DNA from 3 places in the Weizmannia sp. CD-2023 genome. Region 2 is predicted to be linked to each of the others. Evidence: predicted binding sites of a transcription regulator. Region 2 holds the regulator's gene; each other region holds the start of a gene.
What was found. Region 2 encodes Rex, which represses fermentation and respiration genes when NADH is low (regulators of the CRP and FNR family bind a similar motif). Its sites were predicted from a motif close to TTGTGAAATATTTCACAA; they were not measured.

Region 1 (6,330 bases), on a different contig from region 2:
TTTATGATGTGAAAGGCTTTGTAGAAAAGCCGAAAGTGGAGGAAGCGCCGTCAAATGTCGCCATTATCGGGCGGTATATTTTAACACCGGAGATTTTTGATTTCCTTTCATTGCAGAAGACGGGATCAGGCGGTGAAATCCAGCTGACCGATGCCATTGAACAATTGAATGAAATCCAAAAAGTGTATGCCTATGCTTATGAAGGGAAACGCTACGACGTCGGCGAAAAATTCGGGTTTATCAAATCGACGATTGAAATGGCGCTTTCCCGGGAAGATCTGCGCGATGATTTGCTCCGGTATTTGGAAGATTTGCAATGGAGAATTCAAAACCATCAGATCTGAAACTTGCAGGTCTGCCGGTAAAAACGCCTGTTTCGCGAAATATGCGAACGCAGGCGTTTTTTATCGGGCTGTGCGATGGGGATCGGGATACAACCCGAAGTTCCAGCTAAAATATCGCAGCTTTTGTTGCCTGCTGTAAAAAATCGTCATCGTGCAAATTGGCGCTCGGGCTTGATGTAACTTAAGCTCAACTTATATAGAATGAAATGAAGTTTTTCGCGTCAAAATCAATGACGATCAGAAGAGAGGTTGTTTCTGGCAACCATGAAAAGGAATCCAGTTTCGTTCGGCTTATTTTGCAAGTTCCAGTGCTTTTATGCAAAACAAACCTGATTCATGGTGAAAATCACACGGCCGGATGAAAAAGATGTAAGATAGTAGCAAAAGTAAGGAAAGGATGGCACATTTTGAAAACAGATGACAAAAGATTTAAACAGGCGCACAAAGAAGCATGGATCGGCGTCGGGCTTGTGCTGTTCAATTTTCTCTGGTGGTACGGTTTTGCTTACGGCCTCGGTTCACGGCCGGCCAAACAGTATCATTATATATTTGGCATGCCATCATGGTTTTTTTACAGCTGCATTGCCGGGTATATTGTCGTGACGGCGCTTGTCATCTTCATTGTGAAGTTCTTTTTTAAGGATATCCCTTTCGATGATGAAGAGGGGGATAAGCCATGAACTGGCCGGTATTGGCACCACTGCTCATTTTTTTGCTCATTATTTTTGCCGTTGGTTTTTGGGCCAATCAATACGTGATCAAAACGCAATCTTTTGTACAGGAATATTTTCTCGGAAAACGGCAGCTCGGCGGTTTTATCCTCGCGATGACGATGGTGGCGACATACGGGAGCGCCAGCAGCTTTATCGGCGGGCCGGGTGTGGCGTACACACAGGGGCTTGGCTGGGTGCTTCTTTCTATGGCACAGCTTTCAACCGGCTATTTTGTCCTGATGGTGCTCGGGAAAAAATTTGCGATTATGGCACGCAAATATGAGGCGGTGACGCTGATTGACTTTTTAAAAAGCCGTTATCAAAGTGATGCCGTCGTCATTTTGGCGGCAGCAAGCATTATTATTTTTCTGTTTTCATCGATGACGGCACAGTGGATCGGCGGTGCGCGCCTTGTTGAATCGCTGACCGGATTGTCGTATACGGCGTCGCTCCTAATTTTTGCCGCTTCTGTTACGCTGTTTGTCGTAGTCGGGGGATTTCGCGCAGTGGCGGTGACAGATGCAGTCCAGGGCACGGTCATGTTTCTTGGCACGCTTATTTTACTGGTGGCAACCATTAAAGCGGGCGGCGGGATGGAACCGATTATGCACAAACTTGCTGCAGAGGACCCGGATCTGATTACGCCGTTCGGACACGGGCACAGCCTGAGCCCTGCCTATGTGTCGTCGTTTTGGATTTTGGTCGGGATTGGTGTCGTCGGCCTGCCGCAAATTACGGTCCGTGCGATGTCCTACAAAGATTCCCGGGCGATGCACAGGGCGATCATCATCGGTACCATTGTCATTGGGTTTATTATGTTCGGCATGCATTTTATTGGCGTGATGGCACGTGCTGTCATACCGGGTGTGAAAGTGCCCGATACGGTAATGCCGCTATTAACGATGAAAGTGCTGCCGCCTGTGCCGGCCGGTATCGTGCTTGCTGCTCCGATGGCCGCAATTATGTCTACCGTTGATGCGCTCCTCATTCTCGTCGGTTCCGCGCTTGTCAAAGACCTTTATTTGAATTATGTGAAACCGAACGCATCCGAAAAACAGATGAAAGCGGCAAGTTTCAGCGTGACCGCAGCGATTGCCGTCATTGTCGTGCTGTTGTCGCTCAGCCCGCCGAAATTGATCATATGGCTCAACTTGTTTTCCTTTGGCGGCCTGGAATCCGTTTTTATATGGCCGGTGATTTTCGGCTTGTACTGGAATAAAGGAAACAAGTACGGCGCGGTTTGTTCTATGATACTCGGCATGGGCTCGTACATTCTGCTGGACCGCTTGCATCCAAACCCGTTCGGATTGCATACAGTGGTGCTGCCGGTCCTTATTTCCTGCGCCGGGTTTATCGCGGCGAGCCTTCTCTTCGGGCGCAAGAGAGCTGCCATTCGGGCTGAACGCGATGGGGCATAAAGTAAAAGTACCGGTTCAATTGACACGCGTCATTGCGACTTATTGGGGCCGAGTAAACAGGCGCCTCAAATTGAAATTTTTAGCTAAAAATGTGCGATGTCCGGAAAAAGCTGCAAAATAAGAATCAATCGGGCCGGGACGAATCATCCTCTCGGCCCAGATCTAAAAAATTTTTCGTTGCATCTTTCCCGGATTTGTGATAATATAATGATTGTCATCTGCGGGACATTAGCTCAGTTGGAAGAGCAGCTGACTCTTAATCAGCGGGTCGTGGGTTCGAGCCCCTCATGTCCCATCACGAAGCAATATGATGCACAATTGTGCCATTATATTGCTTTTTTATTTTTATAGAAGTTTTTTTCGCGGATAATCCGGCTAAAAAATAACAAGCGGACATATTCAGGCATACTATATTGTGGTATAATATAATGGTTGCAGGTTTCGCAGCTATTTATGAATCGAAGAAAAAAGGAGATGATAACTGATGGATTCTGACGCGCATCCGAGGTCGTGCATGAAACATAAGCAAGAGGAAGTCTTCATACTGGCCTCGACCAATCCTACAGGTTATCAGTCTCTGGAAGAGTAAAGTATGCTTGAGCTTCCTCAAAAGAGAAGAGGAGGTGGCCTGCATGTTAAATATGTATTTAACGGACGAAAACGGCAAACTGAAGGAAACAGAAACTTTGTCAAAAGGATGCTGGGTGAACCTGGTGAACCCGACAGAGGAAGAAATCAACCAGGTTGTCCAGCAAACGAATATACCGGCCGATTTTATTAAAGACCCGCTGGATGTCGATGAACGCTCCCGTATTGAAAAAGAAGACGATGATATTTTAATCATTGTCGGCCTTCCCGTTAAGGTAAAGGACGATGTGGACTCCGCGCTGTATGATACGATTCCGCTCGGGATTATCGTCACGCCTTTTTATTTCATCACGGTCTGCCTGCAGGATAATCCGATTATCGGAAAGTTTATCCACAGACGGGTGCGCGGGTTTTACACCTACATGAAAACCAGATTTACCCTTCAAATTCTATATGAAGTTGCAAGTTATTATTTAAACTATTTAAAATATATCGACCGCAGATCAAGCCTGATCGAACGCGAATTGCACGAATCGATGCGAAACGAGGAACTGTTCGAACTGTTGAGCCTTGAAAAAACGCTCGTGTATTTCACTACCTCATTAAAAGCCAATAAAATCGTCATGGAAAAAATGACACGGCAGCATTTTCTAAAAGTATATGAAGATGACATGGACTTACTGGATGACGTCATGATTGAAGTCAAACAGGCAATCGAAATGTGTGAAGTGCACAGCAATATTTTAAGCGGCATGATGGATGCCTATGCTTCTGTCATTTCCAATAACGTGAACGGCGTGATGAAATTTTTGACGACGGTCACGATTATCCTTTCCCTGCCAACGATGGTATCCAGCTTTTTCGGAATGAATCTTCACGGCCTGCCATGGCAATCAAGCCCCCATGGGTTTTGGCTGGCGTTTTTGGCCTCTCTGGTTCTTTCCAGTGTTACAGCCCTTATTTTTTGGAAAAAAAGATATTTCTAACACACCTGGGAGATGGATTTGCATAAAATTCATCTCCTTTTCCGTTTCTGCCTTGTGAATGTGCAGGTTTCACAAGCGAGAAGCGGTTTTTTTACGGCAATTTCTATACGTAATTTTGCATAAATATTCAAATATAAAATGTAAGCACTTACAATGTAAAAAGGCGGAAAAAACTTATTTTAATTGAATCATGGCTGGAAAGCAATATTTTAAAGAAAAAAGTTTATAAATGATTTATTCATTTGTCACCAATCTGACACAGCCATAGCATGTGAAATCGCCTATAATAAAGCCATAAAGAAAAGAAACAAATGTAAAACGGCAGAAAATCATGTGAAATACTTCACAAATTATATTTTTTAGTCTATCATGTGAAATTATTCACAAAAACATTTAGAATGGGGGCCACGAACATGGCAATCGATGAAAAAGTTGTTGGCAAATCTGCGCAAATCACGGAAATGGTCGATTCCCTCGTCGCAAAAGGGCAAAAAGCACTGCGTGAATTTATGGAACTGGATCAGGCACAAGTGGACAATATCGTAAAACAAATGGCACTTGCCGGGTTGGAACAGCATATGGTGCTCGCCAAAATGGCCGTGGAAGAAACAGGGCGCGGCGTATATGAAGATAAAATGACAAAAAACTTGTTTGCAACAGAATACATCTATCACAACATTAAATATAACAAAACAGTCGGCATCATTGACGAAAACAATAATGAAGGGATTGTTAAATTTGCGGAACCGGTCGGCGTGATTGCCGGGGTCACTCCTGTAACGAACCCGACATCAACCACGATGTTTAAAGCATTAATTGCCATTAAAACACGCAACCCAATTATTTTCGCATTCCATCCGTCCGCGCAAAAATGCAGCAGCCATGCCGCAAAAGTCATGCTTGACGCTGCTGTGAAAGCCGGCGCGCCGGAAAACTGCATCCAATGGATCGAAAAACCGGCCATTGAAGCGACACAGCAATTGATGAACCATGCGGGTATTTCACTGATTCTTGCCACGGGCGGTTCCGGCATGGTAAAGTCCGCCTATTCGAGCGGGAAACCTGCGCTTGGCGTCGGGCCGGGAAACGTCCCTTGCTATATTGAAAAATCTGCTGATATCAAACGCGCCGTCAATGACCTGATTTTGTCCAAAACGTTTGACAACGGCATGATCTGTGCGTCGGAACAGGCTGTCATCATCGACAAAGAAATTTATGACAATGTGAAAAACGAATTGATTGCAAATCACTGCTACTTCCTGAATGAAGCGGAGAAGAAAAAGGTTGAGAAAACCGTCATCAATGAAAAGACGCAATCCGTCAACAGCGCCATTGTCGGCAAACCGGCCTATGAAATTGCGAAAATGGCAGGCGTGGACGTTCCGGAAGATACCAAAATTTTAATCGCTGAACTTACAGGTGTCGGCCCGGACTACCCGCTTTCCAGAGAAAAATTAAGCCCGGTTTTGGCCTGTTACAAAGCCAACAGCACAAAACAAGGTTTCGAATTTGCAGAAGCCATGCTCGAATTCGGCGGGCTTGGCCACTCGGCTGTGATCCATTCGACAAACGATGAAGTCATTGAACAATACGGCTTAAAAATGAAAGCCGGCCGGATCATTGTCAACTCCCCGTCTTCGCAAGGGGCAATCGGCGACATTTACAATGCCTATATGCCTTCTTTGACACTCGGCTGCGGCACGTTCGGCGGCAACTCGGTGTCCACAAACGTCGGTGTCATCAATCTTTACAATGTAAAAACAATGGCGAAACGGAGAGTCAATATGCAATGGTTTAAAATTCCACCGCGCGTGTATTTTGAAAAGAACTCGGTCCAATACCTGGAAAAAATGCCGGATATCTCAAGTGCCTTTATTGTCACCGATCCGGATATGGTCAGGCTTGGATTCGTTGAGAAAGTACTGTATTACTTGCGGAAACGCCCGGACTATGTGCACTGTGAAATTTTCTCAGAAGTCGAACCGGATCCGTCTATTGAAACGGTTCGGAAAGGTGCCGCAGCTATGGCAAGCTTCCAGCCGGATGTCATTATCGCGCTTGGCGGCGGGTCGGCGATGGATGCTGCAAAAGGCATGTGGCTGTTCTATGAGCATCCGGAAGTTGATTTCAACGAATTGAAGCAAAAATTTATGGACATCCGGAAACGGGTTGCCAAATTCCCGAAACTGGGTGAAAAAGCGCAGCTGGTCTGCATTCCGACCACATCGGGCACCGGTTCTGAAGTGACTTCTTTCGCCGTCATTTCGGATAAAAAGAACAA
Region 2 (6,330 bases):
TTGACAACGAGTGTTGCAAGAGCTTCCCCTTCAACATCTTCCGCAATCAGCAACAACGGTTTGCCTTGTTGGACAACTTGTTCCAGAACAGGCAGGATTTCCTGGATATTGGAAATCTTCTTGTCTGTAATTAAGATGTAAGGGTTATCCAGAACAGCTTCCATTTTGTCGGAATCCGTTACCATGTAAGGCGATGCATAGCCACGGTCGAACTGCATTCCTTCCACAACGTCCAATTCCGTTGAGAAGCCTTTTGATTCTTCAATGGTAATAACGCCATCGTTGCCCACGCGTTCCATTGCTTCAGCGATCAATTCGCCGACTTCTTCGTCAGCAGAGGAAATTGCAGCAACTTGGGCGATGGAAGCTTTGCCTTCGATTGGTTTCGAAATGGCTTTTAATTCTTCGACAGCAGCCGCAACTGCTTTTTCAATCCCTTTGCGGATGCCAACCGGGTTTGCACCTGCTGTTACGTTTTTCAGGCCTTCACGGATCATTGCCTGTGCCAGAACAGTTGCAGTGGTTGTACCGTCACCAGCTACATCGTTCGTTTTGCTGGCCACTTCGGAGACAAGTTTGGCACCCATGTTTTCAAACGCGTCTTCGAGTTCAATTTCTTTTGCGATCGTGACACCGTCATTTGTGATCAGCGGAGAACCGAATTTCTTTTCCAGAACGACGTTACGTCCTTTCGGGCCCAATGTCACTTTTACAGCATCTGCCAGTTTATCCACACCACGAAGCATACCGCGGCGGGCTTCTTCGCCGAATTTAATTTCTTTTGCCATTTATAAAACCTCCTCATGTCATATCGTTATTTCTATGTTTCAACAAGCCAGGCTTATTCCACAACCGCCAGAATATCGCTTTCACGAAGGATTAAGTATTCTTTTCCGTCATATTTCACTTCAGTGCCGGCATATTTCGAGAAGATGATGCGGTCGCCTACTGCTACATCGATGGCAACACGTTCACCGTTATCAAGGGTACGCCCGGAACCGACAGCCACAACTTTGCCTTCCTGTGGCTTTTCTTTTGCCGTGTCAGGCAGGACAATACCGCTTGCTGTTTTTTCTTCCGATTCAACTAATTCAATGACAACGCGATCACCCAGTGGTTTTAACACGTGAAACAACCTCCTTAATTCGTATTATGTAAAATTTTGTCCATTATTAGCACTCGCATAAGTTGAGTGCTAACACATTTATTATAATAAATAATTCCTTGCTTTTTTGCAAGTCTCTCATCCAACTTTTTTTATTTTTTTCGGGCCCTGCATCCTTTAAAGAGCCCCGTCAAAGGATGCCGGTTGCGCGCCTCCATTTCAGCCGCTTGCCCTTTTATAAGTATGCTTGATCACCATCCGGATATGCAACTGAAAAGGCTGGCTCTGCGCACGGCATTTGAACCCCGCCCGGTTCAATAGTACAATGAACATATTGGACGAATTTGCGATCCTTTAAACTTTGAACTGGCAAGAAAGGAAAAGAACGCGTGAAAAAAGAGTATGTGTATATTCTCGTGACGTACATCCTTATGCTGCTGTCCGGCGCCGTCGGGTATCCGTTGCTCTACTATGCCGGGGTGAACGTTTTCCACGAACCGGCAGACAGCATGCGGACATTGACGCCCCCGCTTTGGACCGTCATCAGCTTTATCATCGGGCTGATCATCGTCCTGTACTTTTTAAGAAAAGCCGCAAAGAAAGAAACAGACCGGACTGAACCGCTTCCGGCCGCGCCATCCGCCATATGGGCAATAGGCGGCGTCTTTCTTTGTTTCTTTGCCCAGACTGCAGCCGCGATCATTGAATCATTATTCGGTGCCCCGGCTGCCTCCAACAATACGCAGCAAATCATGGCGCTGATTGAAAGATTTCCGCTCGTCATCCTCATCAGCTCGATCGCAGGGCCGATTCTCGAGGAAATCGTTTTTCGGAAAATCATTTTCGGCACGCTGCGCAGGCGCTTTTCATTCCTTTTATCCGGTATTGTCAGCTCGGTTATTTTCGGACTCGCGCATACCGAACCGAGCCACTTGTTTTTATATTCCCTTTTAGGGCTGACGCTCGCTTATTTATACGAGAAAACAAACCGGATCACCGTTTCCATGTTTGCGCATGTTTCCATGAACACGATTGTGGTCGTGAGGCTGCTTTTGCACCCGTCCGTTCTGCAGACATCCGTACATGAAATTTACAGCTCAATTGGAGGACTTCTATGATGAGACCACTTTTTTCAGGGATTGTAAACTGCCTGCTCGGGGCTTTGTTCACTTATTTTGCCATTCAGCAGGTACAAGTGGGCGGCTGGGGCTTTTTTTCTTATTTACTGCTGTTGATTGCAACATTGGATCTGGGTTCCGGCATCAGGCTGATCTTTCTCCATTTCAAGCTGAAAAACTCAGTGAAAAAATAAAAGCCGTTTTCCGGCTCCGTCCGGAAAACGGCTTTCTTATTCAGAAGCAATCGTCTGTTCATCCATTGGCATTTCTTTTGCCGCTTTTTTGGCATTGCGGTACGCCATTTTCGAAATCAGTGTGCTTGCTTCATACAGCAAAACGAGTGGAACAAAGGTAATCAGCTGCGAAAACACGTCCGGCGGGGTGATGATGCCGGCAGCTGCAATCAAAGCAAGATACGCATATTTTCTTACCTTTTTCAACAGTCTCGGCGTAATGATGCCAAGCCGGGTCAGAAACAGGACCACGACCGGCATTTGGAACACAAAGCCAAACGGAAGCGTGATCTCTAGCAGAAACTGAATATACTCCCGGATCCCGATCACCGCACGAATGCCCATTTCATTTGACAAGCCCATCATAAACTTCACCATCAGCGGACAAAGCACGAAATAGGAAAAAGAAACGCCGGCTATAAAAAGCAAGATGGAAACAGGAATGTAACTTAATGTCAGTTTCTTTTCTTTCTCATACAGCCCCGGGCTTATAAACGCCCAAAGCTGGTACAAAATCACCGGCAGGGTCAATAGGCATGCGATCACAACCGAAACTTCCATAAAAACCTTAATAGGATCGGTTACCCTGAAGGCATTCATCGTGAACATGCCGGCATTTTTGGCATGCTGCAAATAACGTATAACAGGTTTTGCGGTAAAAAAGCCAACAACCAGGGCAAACAGAAAGAAAATGAGAACGGTAATTAACCGCTTTCTCAATTCCTGGATGTGTCCGGTAACCGGCATTTTTTTCGTATTCATCGCCGTTCCCCTTTAAGTGCCGGCGTTGAATCCGCCCTTTTCCCTTTGCACGCCACAGCCAAATCCGGCCATTGCCATTTGCGCCTGCATTCCGTTTTCAATCGGGCCACCCCCTGTACCCACTATGATAACGGAAAAAAAGCTTTTTGGCTATGGCTTCGCAACCGGCTCTTTTGTTTCTTTCAAATTTTCTTCATCATTTGAATAATGTTTTAAAAAGTAGATCAGTGCCTGCAGTTCCACGGCCAGGTCAATATGATGGACGCGGATATCCGGCGGCACGTTCAGCCGGGCAGGTGTAAAGTTTAAAACGCCTTTTACATTTGTACTGGCAAGCTCGTCTGTCACTGCCTGGGCACTGGAAGCGGGGACCGTCAAAATCACAACCGTCACATCTTCCGCGCAAAGCCGTTCTCTTAATTCGTCCATGCTGTAAACAGGCACATTGCCAACATGGCTCCCCACCTTCCCGGGGTCATTGTCAAATGCCATCACAATCCGTGCGCTGTTATTCTTCGAAAAATTGTAATTCAAAAGGGCTGTACCGAGGTTCCCAACGCCAACCAGCGCTACATCTGTGATCTCATCCTGGTTCAGCGTCTTGCCGAAAAAAGACAATAAATATTTTACATTATAACCATAACCTTTTTTTCCAAGTGCCCCGAAGTAGGAAAAATCCCTGCGTATCGTAGCGGAGTCGACTTTCACCGCTTCACTCAGTTCCGCCGAGGATACCCTTTGCTTGCCAAGTGTATATAAATTTCTCAGGTACCGGTAATATAATGGAAGCCGTTTTGCAGTGGCTTGCGGTATTTTTACTGATTCATCCTTCATGTGAAATCCCCCAAGTTGAAAGCTTAAGTTTTTTGTGCTGTTGGTTCCAATCGTGCGTCCATTCCAGAATGGCAGCGCTGCCATTCTTCATTATAATATTACTCCTATCTGAGCAAAGAAAAAATATGTTTTAAAAAAATGCCTGCATGCGCCTTTTTCTCTCTCCAACTATGTTAAATATATCACAAGTAAGCATTTTTTTCATGGGTTTTTACGAATTTATGTGAAAAGTTTTTTGACAAATTCCGATCACGCCGGTTGAGTTGCAGTTCGCCTTCCTGTACACTTACAATGGTATAGAGGTGAACATAAAGATGATGTTGCTGCAAGTTCAACAAGTCACAAAATATTATGGCGCTGAACTTATTTTATCGGATATAAAATTAGAAATTCAAACAAAAGACCGGATTGCCTTGGTCGGGAGAAACGGGGCCGGCAAATCGACCCTCCTGAAAATCATCGCCGGCCAGCTTTCTTATGATGAAGGTTCCATCATTATGCCGAATGGTGTCGAAATCGGTTATCTCGCCCAAAATACCGGACTCGAATCGGATCTGTCCATTTGGGACGAAATGATGTCGGTTTTTAAAAATTTGCTGGATATGGAAAAACAGCTTCGCGAATACGAACAAAAAATGGCCGACCCTAAGATTTATAACCGCCCGGCGGAGTATGAAAAAGTGCTGCATGCTTATGATACTTTGCAGACACGTTTTAAAGATGAAGGCGGATATCAGATCGAAGCGGATATCCGGTCAGTTCTGCATGGCTTCCGTTTTGACCAGTACGACTACAACACCCCGATCCGGACATTAAGCGGCGGGCAAAAAACACGCCTTGCATTGGCGAAATTGCTGCTCACAAAGCCGGACATCCTCATTTTGGATGAGCCGACAAACCATCTCGATATCGAAACGCTCACCTGGCTGGAGCAATATTTACAAGGCTATGAAGGCGCCATTCTGATCGTGTCCCATGACCGTTATTTTCTGGATAAAGTCGTCAACCAGGTCTATGAAATTTCAAGGCATTCCATTAAAAAATACCACGGCAACTACAGCCGGTATCTGGAACAAAAAGCCGCCCAGTACGAGCGAGAGGTCAAACAATATGAAAAGCAGCAGGAAGAAGTTGCGAAATTGCAGGCATTCATCCAAAAAAACATTGCCCGTGCCACCACGACAAAGCGGGCGCAAAGTAGGAGGAAACAACTGGAAAAAATGGAATTGATGGACAAGCCGCTTGGCGATGAAAAATCTGCCCGGTTTTCGTTTGAAATTGCCAAACAAAGCGGGAACGAAGTCCTTCATGTCCGGGATGCTGCCATCGGCTACGACGGGGAGCCGGTTGCCAAAAACATCCATCTTTCAGTCAAAAAACAAGACAGTGTTGCCCTTGTCGGCCCGAACGGCATCGGCAAGTCAACGCTTTTGAAATCGATTATCCGGAGAATCCCGCTGATATCCGGCACGATCGAATATGGCTCCAACGTTATGACCGGCTATTACGATCAAGAACTGGCCGACTTATCTTCCAATAAAACGGTCCTCCGGGAATTATGGGATACATACCCGCTGAAAACAGAAAAAGAAATCCGCACGGCACTCGGGAATTTTCTTTTTTCCGGCGATGACGTTTTAAAAACCGTCTCATCCTTAAGCGGCGGCGAAAAAGCCCGGCTTGCCCTCGCCAAATTGATGCTGGAAAAGGCGAACTTTCTAATTTTAGATGAACCGACAAACCACCTTGATTTGGACAGTAAAGAAGTACTGGAAAATGCGCTCATCGATTACCCGGGAACGATTTTGTTCATTTCCCACGACCGCTATTTCATTAACCGGATTGCCACAAAAGTGGTGGAGCTCTCGCCGGAGGGAACCCGTGAATTTCTCGGCGACTATGATTATTATGTGCAAAAAAAAGAAGAAATGCTGGAAATTGCACGCCTGGAAAACACGAAACAAGAAAAGGTTAAAGCGGAACAGCCGGCGAAAAACAACTACCGGCAGGATAAAGAAGCAAAAAAACGCGAGCGGCAAAAAAAGCGGAGGATTGAAGAAATTGAAACAAGAATTGAAACGTTGGAAACAGAAATTCATGACCGGGAAGAAAAAATGGCCGACCCGGAAATCTTTCAGGACCATATTAAAATCCGCGAGCTGACAGAAGAACTGGAGCAACGGAAATTGGAGCTGGACGCGCTGATGGAAGAATGGGCAGAACTGGCGGAGTAATGTTTGGACCTGTGTGGAAATTTTCTGCACAGGTTTTTATTTTG
Region 3 (6,330 bases), on a different contig from region 2:
TCGTAACGCCCGCAGGTAAATAAGGCAGGCAGCCTGATCTCATGCAGGCGGCCTGTTACGTCAAATGTTTTCAAATTGCCGGACGGGTAAAATTCTGACGGCCCCCACATCGTCAAGTATACTTCTTCATTCGGACGGGCAAATTCCGATTGCAAGACGGCCGGCTTTTCTTCAAGACGGTTGACAAATTTTTTATAGAAAACTTTCATTGCCTCTTTGTATTCCGGAGAGGATGTCCGCCCCTCGCGTTCTGAACGCGCCAAAATTTCCTGGACATCGGGCGGCAGCTGTTTCCGGTGTTCATCCTGATCCTCTTTCCACTGTGGAGCGCTCAGGCATGGCCCGGAAAATATAACGCTTTTTACCCCTGCCGGCTGCTTCAGCAAATAGTTTGCCGCAAGCATTGTTCCCCACGAATGGCCGAGGATGTGGACTTTATCCAATGCAAGTGCCTCACGAAGCCGGGCAAGCTCCTCTGTGAATCTGTCAATTGTCCAGAGTAAGGGGTCATCCGGGTGGTCTGATCTTCCGGAACCGAGCTGGTCGTAAAAGACAACCGGCCGTTCATCCCCGAGTGCTTCAAGGGCAAAAAACGGCATATGTGTCCCACCAGGCCCGCCGTGCAATACGATAAGCGGCGTTTTGCTTCCGGTGCCCGTTATTTTGTAAAAGACATTCCCTCCCGTGACTTTCACATATCCTTCTGCCATATTGGGTTAACCACCTTTCGCTTTCCCTCATCCATATTTTACTATACAAAGCCTTTTTTCTGGATATTTTTTACCCCTTTGTTTACAATACAAAATGCTGGTTAAAGCATAGCTGTAGACTGTAAAGATAATAAAAAGGGAGTTGACAACATGAGAAAATACATCAAATGGCTGGCCGTGTTTTGCTTGCTGCTTGCGTTAACGGCATGCGGAAAAAATACGGACAACCAGAACGCTTCAAAATCCAATGACTTATACGGCCAGATCAAATCAAAAGGCGTCCTTTTGATCGGGACAGAAGGAACATATCCGCCATTTTCTTTCCATAAAAACGGAAAATTAACAGGCTACGATATTGATGTTGCAAAAGAAGTTGCAAAACGGCTCGGATTAAAAGCCGAATTTAAAGAAACCCAGTGGGATGCCATGTTTGCCGGGCTCAATTCCAAACGGTTTGATATGATCGCAAACCAAGTCGGGATCCGCGCAGACCGCCAGAAAAAATATGATTTTTCCACACCATATACGATTTCAAAAGCCGTTGTCCTTGTACGCAAAGACAATACGAACATCAAGTCCTTTGCTGATTTAAAAGGCAAAAAATCAGCCCAATCGCTTACAAGCAACTTTGCCACTATTGCCAAGAAAAATGGTGCCAATATTGTAAGTGTGGAAGGCTTTAACCAAGCGATCCAGCTTTTGACTTCAAACCGTGTGGATGCAACGGTCAATGATTCCCTAACTTATCTGGATTACAAAAAGCAAAAACCGAATGCTGCCATTAAAGTTGCCGCCACCGCAAACGATGCCAGCAAATCCGCTCTTTTGTTCCGGAAACATTCAGGGAAATTGACAGACAAAGTAAATGATGCTTTAAAAGATATGAAAAAAGACGGCACACTAACAAAAATTTCAAAGAAATGGTTTGGTGAAGATGTTTCCCAATAACCTTGCGTTTATCAGCAGCAACCAGCTGCATTTGGTGCAAAGTTCCCTTCTGTCGATGCTGAAGGGAGCTTTGCATTATACGATTCCATTAACGATCATCACTTTCTGTATCGGTCTTGTGCTGGCACTTGCCACGGCGCTGGCACGAATTTCCGGTATTAAAATACTGGAATGGATTGCCCGAATCTATGTCTCAGCAATCCGCGGAACCCCGTTGCTTGTGCAATTATTTATCATTTTTTACGGGCTGCCGTCTGTGCACATTACCATTGGTTCTTTTCCAGCCGCCATTATCGGCTTTTCGCTCAATGTCGGCGCGTATGCATCAGAAATTATCAGGGCAGCGATTTTGTCGATTCCAAAGGGACAATGGGAAGCAGCCTATTCGATCGGGATGAACTATTCACAGGCTTTGAGAAGAATTGTACTCCCACAGGCCGTCCGCGTATCGGTACCGCCACTTTCTAATACGTTTATCAGTCTCGTGAAGGATACGTCTCTTGCTTCCTTGATTTTGGTGGCCGATCTGTTCCGTAAAGCCCAGGAAATTGCCTCCACCACTTATCAATTTATGCTGCTGTATGTCGAAGCGGCCTTTTTGTACTGGGTGATTTGTTTGATTCTCTCAATAATCCAGCAAAAGTTGGAAGGCCGTTTTGATAAATACATCAGCAAGTAAGGAGGGACCTGTATGATTCGAATAGAAGGGTTACATAAACAATTCGGCAACCTTGAAGTGCTGAAAGGCATTGACTTAACCATTGAAAAAGGGAAAGTGATCGTCATCATCGGCCCATCCGGTTCTGGTAAAACCACGCTGCTCCGCTGTATGAATGCCCTTGAAATCCCAAATCAAGGCAGAGTACAGATCGGTGATGTATCCGTTGACTTTTCCCAACATCCCAATAAAAAAGAACGCGCGGCTTTGCGGCAAAAATCCGGCATGGTTTTCCAACAGTACAATCTTTTCCCGCATAAAACGGTTCTCGAAAATGTGATTGAGGGGCCTATCATTGTAAAAAGGAAAAACCGCCAGGATGCAGTAAAAAAAGCTGAAATGCTGCTGGAAAAGGTAGGCCTGCTTGATAAAAAAGATGCGTATCCGGCAAGCCTTTCCGGCGGTCAGCAGCAGCGCGCCGGGATTGCGCGGGCGCTTGCGATGGAGCCGGAAGTAATGCTGTTTGACGAACCGACATCCGCACTGGACCCGGAACTTGTGAGCGGCGTGCTAAATGTGATGAAGGAGCTTGCTGAAGAAGGGATGACAATGGCCGTTGTCACACACGAAATGCGGTTTGCCCGCGAAGTTGCAGACAAGGTGATTTTCATGGATGGCGGTGTCATCCTGGAGCAAGGCAAACCGGAAGAAGTATTCCATCATCCAAAAAACGCACGGACCAAGCAATTCCTGCAGCTGATTCAAAGCTAATGAAACGGATCAGGTTTTTCGATATAAAACGAGCTGCCCTCTATCAGGCAGCTCGTTTTATATTACTTGATTTTTTCAGCCGAAAAAGGGGATACGGTGTGTGTGTCAACAACAGCAACCGGCACTTTTTCTTTTTTCTTTGATGTTAAGAAGGCGTACATGGCACCGACAAAGACGCCGCCGCCAATCATATTGCCGAGCGTTACCACACCAAGGTTGTGCAAAATGCCCACGAGTGTAATGGTATCCGGGTGTGGTGCGGCAAGTGCCAGCGAGAACAGCACCATATTGGCAATGCTGTGTTCGTAGCCTGAAATGACGAAGCCAAACACGAGCAGCATCATCGAAGCGATTTTAGCCCCGTCTCCCTTTACGTTTATCGGAACCCAGAACCCTAAACAAACAAGCCAGTTACAAAGAATCGAACGGAAAAACATTTGGGCCGTCGTCAGGCTAATTTTCCCACCAACAACCGACATTAAAAACTGGCTGTTATCCGAATCCGCATAGAGTCCGCTGTAATGGATAAACAGCGCGAAAATCGCCGCACCGATCAAATTTCCGGCATACGTTGCCACCCAGTTTGTGAGCGCATCTTTCCAAGTTGTCGCTTTTTTTACCGTGCTCATTGTCATCATCATCGTATTGCCGGTAAAAAGCTCGCCGCCGCCAAACATAATAAGCACAAGCGCTGCGCCAAAAAATATTGAAGCCATAAAGGAAGTAACCGGAGACTTCGCATCAAAAAACGGCTCAGCAAGACGGTAACATATTATAATGGCAAAACCGATGAACATACTTGCCAACGCTGCTTTTGTCACATAACGAAGCAAGGATTCTTCCAGATATTTTTTCTTATTTAATGCCATTTGAACAACAGATTCAACGGCCTCGTACATAAACACCATCTCCAACATGAAAAATGTTTAATTGTGAATCATATCACAAACAACTGCCTTTCTATCATATCCCCTTTTTCCCTGTTTGTGTTTGTATATATTTTGAACGTTTATGAAGCGATTACACGAGAAAAGACTATTGATAGGCCGTCAGAGCTGCCCTATTTTACAAGCCAAAATCCGAGAAAATATTATATGTATATAATATTCATATTTAACAAAAAAGTATTGCTATTAAAGTCCTTTTTCATTAAAATAAGTTACAGAAAGAGAAGATTTGAGGAAGGATATAGAAAAAAATTAATTGAACGGAAAATTGCGGAGGGTACAAATGCTGCAAAGTCATTCTTATCGAATACTACATAATAAACTCAGTTTGGTTTGTCTTCTCCTTATTTTATTCATTCCTTGTGTGGAAATCATACAATTACTTATCAACCAAATCCAGTTTGGTGATAAGTGGGATCCTGCTTTTGCATTTTTCCTGACAGGCTCAAGCAGAGCGCATGGAGCACAAATCGTCTTAATTTGGTTTTTGCCAATTTATTTCTTGATTGCTTTTTCGGACGATGCCATATTGGATTATAAATTGGGATACAGAAATGTAGTCGTTAATAAAATCGGAATCAAAAAATACTGTTCAGAAAAGATACTATATAAGATGAACTTAAGTTTTTGACAGCTCTAATCTAACAAGCAGCCGGTCAATGACTTCTTGGCTCTTTTGGCTGGCTTGTTTCATAAATTCCGCCACGTGGGAGCGAATTTGGTAAAATTTGCTGAAAAAGACGTTGTTTACGACATCTTGCTTTAGCCACTTCCATAATCCTTCCACTGGGTTCTACTCAGGGCTGTATTTAGGAAGAAAAACAAATTCCATTCGTGGATTTTCTTTCAGGAAATCCTTGATAAATTGTGATTGATGCACTTTGCTGTTGTCCAAAACCATTACAATTTTACCTTGCGGGTATTTACTTAAAATGAGTTCTACAAAACGTCTAAAGGCCAAGGAATTACTTTTTTCTTCTTCATAGTGCGTAATTTCGCCGGTTTCATAGTTTATGGCAGCGAACAGCTTTGCACCCTTATGCTGGCCGTATGTTTTGATTTTTCGCTGCTGTCCTTTTGGGAACCAGTTATACTGCAGAGCCTGATAAGCACGGATGAATGCCTCATCTTCGAATAACAGGTGATCGATGATCCCATTCTCCAGTTGCTGTTTTAGCTTTAGGAAAGTGACTTCTTTGAATGCTTTTTGCTCTTCAGGATCTGCTTTTGCCAAAGTATATGTGGCCTTTGTATAGCTAAACCCAAGCCGGTGTAACATTTTAGAAACGCCCCTTGGGGTATACGACTGTTGAAATTCACGCTGGATCCAATCGGCGATTAACGGGAGCGTCCAAGTGTATTTTGCTTCGAACCCAACTTCTGCAGGGGTTTTGTTTATAATGGTTTCGGCCAACTGCTTTTGTTGATCTTCCGTTAATTTCTCAGGTTTACCTGTTGGTTTTTTCATTTGAAGGCTGGAGATTCCTCCTTCTTCATAAGCATGACAGTAATTCATGACCGTTTGCCGGGTACGTCCTATAATCTTAGCAATTTCTGGATAAGTCCGGCCTTCTAAATGTAACAGCACAGAGAGATAACGCTCATAAAGATGTTTATCCCTTGTGTTTTGCATAGCGTTTCGCAATTGTTCAAGTTCTTGATTCAACATTTTTTCTCCGCCCTTTTTAGGATAGTTACAATCTATATACCCAAAAAAGGACCGAGGAAGTGAGCAAAAATGATTAATTCGTTTTATATAGATTAAAAAAAGATAAGAATGGAGATTACTTCATTCAACATTCCGGTTATTACAGAGTGGGAAAACAACTGCAAGAAGGAAAATATAGATTGTCTTTTGTTGACCATGAAAAAACGCATAACCGAAAACCATTTGTACAAATCACCTCATCAGATAGTACTATCCGTCAATCTTATTCATTTGAAAAGAAAAACCAAAGACAAATTAAATTGAACCTTAAAAATCAGGAAATATTAGAAATCCATAAAGGTTTCTCAAATGAATACCAAAATTACGTTATTTTGCTACAACCGCTGAGCAAATCATAAATTCCAAAACGGGCGATGAACGTACGATTTGTGTGCTTGTCGCTTTGTCTAATTTTACGTAACCCCTCCTAGGTAAACCATCAGGGAGCCATTTGCTTTGAATCTCTCGTATGGTTCTTCTAAAGGGGATTTTTTTCGTCCCTCTCCAATCCAACAGGCTCATCTTCCACTTGCCCAGAACCTGGTATGCATTGCGGGCGGTGGTTGCAATCCGGAAAATTTGCGCCAG

Region 1: a site for Rex is predicted at 4,381-4,398, ahead of adhE (bifunctional acetaldehyde-CoA/alcohol dehydrogenase). Genes of this name have one in related genera too.
Region 3: a site for Rex is predicted at 4,018-4,035, ahead of P9687_RS04745 (formate/nitrite transporter family protein). Genes of this name have one in related genera too.

The regions. Positions count from the first base shown of each region.
Region 1 covers NZ_JARTJQ010000027.1:57,678-64,007, forward strand. Annotated here, with positions in the region: gene galU (UTP--glucose-1-phosphate uridylyltransferase GalU) at 1-344, shown strand, start outside; gene P9687_RS03295 (YhdT family protein) at 752-1,024, shown strand; gene panF (sodium/pantothenate symporter) at 1,021-2,475, shown strand; tRNA gene P9687_RS03305 (tRNA-Lys) at 2,698-2,770, shown strand; gene P9687_RS03310 (magnesium transporter CorA family protein) at 3,108-4,049, shown strand; gene adhE (bifunctional acetaldehyde-CoA/alcohol dehydrogenase) at 4,463-6,330, shown strand, end outside.
Region 2 covers NZ_JARTJQ010000044.1:23,233-29,562, forward strand. Annotated here, with positions in the region: gene groL (chaperonin GroEL) at 1-788, opposite strand, end outside; gene groES (co-chaperone GroES) at 842-1,126, opposite strand; gene P9687_RS06345 (CPBP family intramembrane glutamic endopeptidase) at 1,495-2,223, shown strand; gene P9687_RS06350 (YdiK family protein) at 2,220-2,417, shown strand; gene tatC (twin-arginine translocase subunit TatC) at 2,454-3,218, opposite strand; gene P9687_RS06360 (redox-sensing transcriptional repressor Rex) at 3,369-4,052, opposite strand; gene P9687_RS06365 (ABC-F family ATP-binding cassette domain-containing protein) at 4,367-6,286, shown strand.
Region 3 covers NZ_JARTJQ010000034.1:8,814-15,143, forward strand. Annotated here, with positions in the region: gene P9687_RS04725 (proline iminopeptidase-family hydrolase) at 1-710, opposite strand, end outside; gene P9687_RS04730 (amino acid ABC transporter substrate-binding protein) at 861-1,658, shown strand; gene P9687_RS04735 (amino acid ABC transporter permease) at 1,645-2,337, shown strand; gene P9687_RS04740 (amino acid ABC transporter ATP-binding protein) at 2,350-3,087, shown strand; gene P9687_RS04745 (formate/nitrite transporter family protein) at 3,150-3,986, opposite strand; partial or broken gene P9687_RS04750 (IS630 family transposase) at 4,654-5,703, opposite strand; gene P9687_RS04755 (hypothetical protein) at 5,850-6,101, shown strand.